2 linked regions of the Microscilla marina ATCC 23134 genome follow. Each later gene encodes a partner of the first gene's protein in a complex. Links are inferred from orthologs where the notes say so. Each region holds a gene or a part of one and is shown on either strand. Other genes may lie near its edges.

Region 1 (3,289 bases):
GCAATGGAAGGTGAAGAAGGAAAAACACTGGACACAAGGTATTTTACCTCAAAAGAAGAAGCCAGGGAGTGGCTGGTAAAAGATTAGAAAGGTGTTTTGTATTGACAAGCTCATTGTATATTCCTGCTGTTGAACCAAGAGCAGGATTTTTTTTGCTCCCTCCCCACTGTTTTTTCCTACCATCACTCTTTGACTTTGTTTCTTAATATCTGGTATTTTTTGTAACTTTGAAGGATGTGTAAATGATGAAATTTGCCTGGTATGGTATTGAAGTTTACATAAAAAAATAAGGTGCAGGCTTACTATCAAAAACTTGCCGCTACTTACACCTCAAAACAACAGATATAATTAGCAGACAAAAATGGATGATTACATCAAAGGCTTGAACGACCCTCAACGGGAAGCTGTATTGCATAAAGATGGGCCTATTATGATTATTGCAGGTGCCGGTTCGGGTAAAACCAGGGTATTGACTAACCGTATTGCTCATCTGATAGGCACTGGGGTGCCCGCATACAATATTTTGGCTTTAACGTTTACCAATAAGGCTGCCGGAGAAATGCGCCTTCGAATTGAAAAAATCATTGGCGACAAGGCAAAAGATATTTGGATGGGTACTTTTCACTCTGTTTTTGCCAAAATACTCCGGTTTGAAGCTGACAAAATCGGCTACACCAGTAGCTTTTCTATTTATGACACTGACGACTCTAAATCGTTGATAAGAAGCATTGTAAAAGAACGCAACCTCGACGATAAGGTATACAAAGCCAATGTGGTACTCAATCGGATTTCGGGCGCAAAAAACCGACTTATTTCTTACCGTGAGTACCTAAACAACCCCATCTATGCCGAAGATGACCGGGCGTATCGCCGACCTGAGATAGGGCGCATTTACAAGATTTACCAAGAGCGTGCCATCAAGTCAAACGCGATGGATTTTGACGACTTGCTATTCAATACCAATATATTATTCAGAGACCACCCGGCAGCACTGCAAAAATACCAGCAAAAATTTAAATACTTACTCATCGATGAGTTTCAAGACACCAATTTATCGCAATACTTGATTGTAAGACGTTTGGCGGCAGCCCACCATAATATTTGTGTAGTGGGTGACGATGCCCAAAGTATTTACGCCTTTCGGGGAGCCGATATTCAAAACATTCTCAACTTTGAGAAAGACTACCCTACCCTGCAAACCATTCGTCTGGAGCAAAACTACCGCTCTACCAAAACTATAGTAAAAGCAGCTAACTCACTGATTGCCAAAAACAAAGCCCAATTACAAAAAGATGTATGGACCTCAAACGAAGATGGCAACCTAATTCGTTTGTTTAAGGCGATGTCGGACAATGAGGAAGGGAAAATGGTGGCGCAATCTATTTTTGAGGAGAAAATGCAGCACCAGTTGGGCAACAATGACTTTGCTATATTGTACCGCACCAATGCCCAATCGCGAAGCATAGAAGAAGCCCTACGCAAAGCCAATATCAAATACAAAATTATAGGAGGCTTGTCGTTTTACCAACGCCGTGAGATCAAAGACCTGATCTCTTACTTGCGCTACACAGTAAACCACAAAGACGAAGAAGCCCTCAAACGAATCATTAACCTACCCAAACGAGGCATAGGCAACACTACCTTGCAAAAAGTATTGGCCACTGCTTATGAAAGTGAGTTGCCCTTGTGGGAAGTCATTAGTAATATTAGGAAATATGTAACCGGGCGTGCCACTACGGCTATTGCCGGATTTGCCGAGCTGATCAAAAAATTTGAAGATGCTTCTACCAAGTTAGACGCTTTTGAAACAGCCTCGCTGGTGGCCAAAGAGTCGGGTTTGTTGAAAGACCTCTACGAAGATAAAACTATTGAAGGATTGTCGCGTTACGAAAACGTACAAGAGTTGCTGAATGCCATCAAAGAATTTGTGGACAATCCTGATAATCAGGAAAAAGACTTGAGTGCATTTTTGCAGGAAGTGTCGCTGGCTACCAGTGCTGATGAAGCCGAAGACGATGGCGAAGAAAAAGTGACCCTGATGACCATACACGCTGCCAAAGGGCTAGAGTTTCAGCAGGTATACGTGGTAGGGCTGGAAGAAGAGCTCTTTCCGTCGCAAATGGCACTATCGAGCCGCAACGAACTGGAAGAAGAACGACGTTTGTTTTATGTAGCGATTACCCGTGCCGAAAAAAAACTGACCCTTTCGTTTGCGACCAGCCGCTACCAATATGGGCGAATAAAAAACTGTGAGCCCAGCCGTTTTTTAAAAGAGATTGACCCTCGTTTTTTGGAACAGGGACAAGGCAAAACCAATGCAGCGAACCATGTAAATACCAGTTTTGTAAAAAACTTACGCCCGCAAAGGTCTGCTCCAGCGCAAAACTTTACCCACAAACCTTCGCCCAATTTCAAACCTAGTGACACCCGAAACCTACAGGCAGGAATGAAGGTAGAACACCTAAAGTTTGGTTTGGGAATGGTAAAAGCGGTAAAAGCACATAACAATGACCGCAAAGCAGTGATTGCTTTTGAGAAAGCTGGAGAAAAAACTTTGCTATTGAGTTTTGCTAAACTCAAAATTCATGAATAAGTTTGCAACATGAACAAATAGTAGTTCGAGACGAACCGCAACATGCCCCCGTCCGTCCTCTCTTGTTTGCACATCTAAAAAGCAACTCAATTCATAAAATTTTATTTAATATTCAAAAAATTGAAAAGATGAACGAAGAAAATCAGGAGTCAGCGAATCAACCTTTGAAAGAAAGTAATTCTGCTAGCTTCAATTATAATACCCAACGCCCCAAGTTGACAATGAAAGAATATGGTAGAAATATTCAAAAAATTGCCGACTACATAGCCAACCTTGAAGACCGCGAGCAACGCACCCAGTATGCTTATACCCTGATAGATTTGATGCGACAGATCAACCCTAACATGCGTGATTCACAAGACACTCAAAACAAACTTTGGGATGACTTGTACATTATGTCGGGTTTTGAAATAGATATAGAGAGCCCTTTCCCTATGCCAGCTAAAGACAAACTGGGTAAAAGGCCTAAAATGTTGGCGTACAACTCTAACCGATTGCACTATAAGCACTACGGCAGAAATATAGAGTTGCTGGTAGAAAAGGCATTAGAAGAAGAAGACCTGGAAAGCCAACTGGTAGCAGTAGTGTATGTAGCACGTTTGATGAAAGGCTTCTATATAAGCTGGAACAAAGACAACATAGATGATGAGACTGTATTGGGGCATATAGAAAAAATTTCGGGCAAGCCGTTGCCCC
Region 2 (3,220 bases), on another replicon or contig:
AGGTATAATTCAAAGATAACTGATCGAAATACACCTCTTTGTTTGTACTTTTTCATTAATCAGTTCATTCATTTAGTCAACATTTTCAAGACCTTACCTTGTGCATTTTGCCTGCTTTGTGTTAGGAGGCACAGGTAAGTTAACTATTAATAACGCAGGGCTTAATTTTAAATAAGTCGGGGCATTATCTTAATAAAATTCTCACAAGCCTGATCATATTCCCTCATGCCAATGTCTTGTCCTCAGGGTCAAAACAAAAAATGTTTACTTTCAAGGTAATGTAAGTTAGCGCACTGTATCAATCAAAATGAAAGCAGTAATTGCTATAGTTTTTCTATTAAAAATAAAATGCCTTTACTATATAAAATCAAACTTTTTAGTAAACAAAATTACAAAAAATACGTAGTGTTTCAACCTGTTTTCACTTTTTATCAGGTTTTTTATTAAAATAATTATACAAAACCCTTTCTGTTAAAACCAACACAACTGATAACCCTCTATTTACCAAGCCATTGACTTGCTCAATGTACTGATATTTTTTGCAGTTTTTATACTTTTGGTATGTGTTAAAAAACAGTATATTTGCTAATGCACTTTTAGCAAGCAAAACCAACACCTTGAGTATGTATAAATTAGTATCTGATTTTGACCCAATGGGCGACCAGCCTAAGGCAATAGAACAATTGATTCATGGAATAAAAAACGGTGAAAAAGCACAAACCCTACTGGGAGTAACTGGTTCGGGTAAAACATTTACTGCTGCCAATGTGGTAGCCCAACTCAACCGCCCTACTTTGGTGCTCAGCCATAACAAAACCCTGGCGGCACAGTTATACGGCGAGTTCAAACAGTTTTTTCCCGACAATGCCGTTGAGTACTTTATTTCTTATTATGATTATTATCAACCCGAAGCGTTTTTGCCTACTACAGGTACTTATATCGAAAAGGACTTGTCTATCAACAGCGAAATAGAAAAGCTTCGCCTGAGTGCTACCTCAGCTTTGTTGTCGGGCAGGCGCGATGTATTGGTGGTAGCTTCGGTATCGTGTATTTACGGTATTGGCAACCCAGAGGAGTTTGGCAAAAACGTGATCAGCCTAAAGGTAGGCGATGAGATAAGCCGTAACAAGTTCTTGTTTGCCTTGGTAGACATTCTCTATAGTCGTACTGAAGCGGGTTTTGAGCGGGGTAACTTTAGGGTAAAAGGCGACACGATTGATATTTTTGTAGCGTATGATGACTTTGCTTTTAGAATTTTCTTTTTTGGCGACGAGGTAGAAGCAATTCACCGCATTGATCCCGAAACCAACCAAAAGTTATCTGAAGAAACAGCCATTTCTATATTTCCGGCAAACTTGTTTGTAACCGGGCAAGATGTATTGCACCAGGCAATCAAAGAGATTCAGGATGATATGGTAAAGCAGGTGTTGTATTTTGAAAAAGAAAACCGGGTAGAAGAAGCCAAACGAATCAAAGAAAGAACAGAGTTTGACCTGGAAATGATGCGCGAACTGGGTTACTGTTCTGGGGTAGAAAACTATTCGCGTTATTTTGATCGTCGCAACCCTGGGTCGCGCCCTTTCTGCTTGCTCGATTATTTTCCTGACGATTACTTGTTGTTCATTGACGAGAGCCACGTTACTTTGCCCCAAATACGCGGCATGTATGGGGGTGACCGTTCGCGTAAGACCAACCTGGTAGATTATGGCTTTAGGCTACCTTCGGCGCTTGACAACCGCCCACTCAACTTTCAGGAGTTTGAAACTATGATGAATCAGGTGATTTATATAAGTGCTACACCCGCTGAGTATGAACTCGAAAAGTCGGAAGGGGTCATTGTAGAACAGTTGATTCGCCCAACTGGGGTAATCGATCCGGAGATTTTTGTGCGCCCCAGCCTCAATCAAATAGATGACCTGCTGGAAGAAATAGATGCTACACTCAAAGATGATGGGCGGGTGTTGGTAACTACCCTGACCAAACGCATGGCAGAAGAACTAAGCAAGTACCTCGACCGATTGGACATTAATTGTACTTATATTCACTCGGATGTGAAACCGCTGGAACGGGTAGAGATTTTGCGTCAGTTGCGTTTGGGCGAAATAGATGTACTCATTGGGGTAAACTTGCTGCGGGAGGGGCTCGACTTGCCCGAAGTATCGCTGGTGGCAATTATAGATGCTGACAAAGAAGGTTTTTTACGCAACGAACGTTCGCTGATTCAGACCATAGGGCGGGCAGCTCGTAACGAAAAAGGGAAGGTAATTTTGTATGCCGACAAAATGACGGGATCGATGGAACGTGCCATGAACGAAACCCAACGCCGTCGCAAGGTTCAGGATGAGTACAACAAAAAACACAACATTACCCCCAAAACTGTACGCAAAAGCAAAGAAGCGATTATGGGGCAAACCAATGTTGCAGACAAGCGCAAGAAAGCGGGGGCAAATTATTATACAGCTCCTGATACTATAAATATGGCTGCCGACCCAGTGGTGAGCTATATGACCCAAGACGACTTGCAGAAGCTTATCAAAACAACCCAAAAGGCGATGGAAAAGGCAGCCAAAGACCTCGATTTTATGGAAGCAGCTCGTCTACGCGACGAATTGGCTGATTTGAAGACAATGCTGAAGAAGTAATACATAGGTGCTAGGGACTAGGCGCAAGGTGCTAGGTACACCCTGTTCCATAGGCAACCAACAGGGGCAAGTTCTAGATGCCGATGAATATTGGTGCTACGCCCTGTTTAACTCCGTTGAACTCATCGGCAACTAACAGGGGGCAAGTTCCTAAATTCCGATGAATACCGGTGCTATTTCCTATTTCACAAAAAGCTTGTAAAGCATTTATTTTCAGATATTTACAAGTTTACTAATTAAAAAAACTACACCATACCTGCCAGCGTTTGCTCGCTCTGGCAAGTATGGTTATGCTTTTTGTTTTATTTTATTTTGGTATACTTTATTCTCCAGTTCAACTTCCAGGTTTTGCCCTTGTCAAGCGACGCCTCCCAGTCCCAGTCGAAACTATCGGCTTTGATGTTGTAAAATACCATACGTTGCTTAATGATTTTACCCTTATATTTGCCTTTAGTACCCGTAAAAGACCGCTCAAAAATACGCTTGTTCCCATCAAACTTTCCTACAAAATCGAGGTAAGCTCCCTGGTTGTCTACCCAGGTTTGTTTCCAGGTTTTGTTGTTAGGGTTGTACACTGA

Evidence for each region.
Region 2: the proteins of M23134_RS34530 (region 1) and uvrB are in contact, whole or in part, in a crystal structure (PDB 7EGT), measured with the Thermus thermophilus proteins. The link is inferred for Microscilla marina ATCC 23134 from one-to-one orthologs. Residues at the interface, in WP_096412145.1 of Thermus thermophilus: His654, Arg656, Phe657, Gln666, Asp668, Glu669, Lys680, Arg681, Leu682, Ser683, Lys685, Tyr686, Ala687; in WP_096411307.1 of Thermus thermophilus: Glu23, Leu25, Arg26, Asp27, Gly28, Glu29, Arg30, Phe31, Arg55, Glu326, Asp327, Phe328, Glu379, Ser382, Gln383, His398, Gly400, Arg401.

What each region holds. Positions count from the first base shown.
Region 1 is NZ_AAWS01000072.1:12,054-15,342, forward strand. What follows is about bases 21-2,977. They hold M23134_RS34530 (ATP-dependent helicase), read left to right. Parts: upstream 21-361; coding sequence 362-2,593; downstream 2,594-2,977. Other genes in these bases: M23134_RS34525 (STAS/SEC14 domain-containing protein), read left to right, coding at 21-87; M23134_RS34535 (DUF4290 domain-containing protein), read left to right, coding at 2,722-2,977. In the rest of the region: more of M23134_RS34525, read left to right, coding at 1-20; more of M23134_RS34535, read left to right, coding at 2,978-3,289. UniProt on the Escherichia coli protein: A helicase with DNA-dependent ATPase activity. Unwinds DNA duplexes with 3'-5' polarity. Translocates on single-stranded DNA with 3'-5' polarity. Initiates unwinding more efficiently from a nicked substrate than double-stranded DNA.
Region 2 is NZ_AAWS01000051.1:45,312-48,531, reverse strand. Bases 245-3,132 are described here. They hold uvrB (excinuclease ABC subunit UvrB), read left to right. Parts: upstream 245-623; coding sequence 624-2,642; downstream 2,643-3,132. Other genes in these bases: M23134_RS30425 (DUF1579 family protein), read right to left, coding at 2,945-3,132. Outside these bases: more of M23134_RS30425, read right to left, coding at 3,133-3,220. UniProt on the Escherichia coli protein: The UvrABC repair system catalyzes the recognition and processing of DNA lesions. A damage recognition complex composed of 2 UvrA and 2 UvrB subunits scans DNA for abnormalities.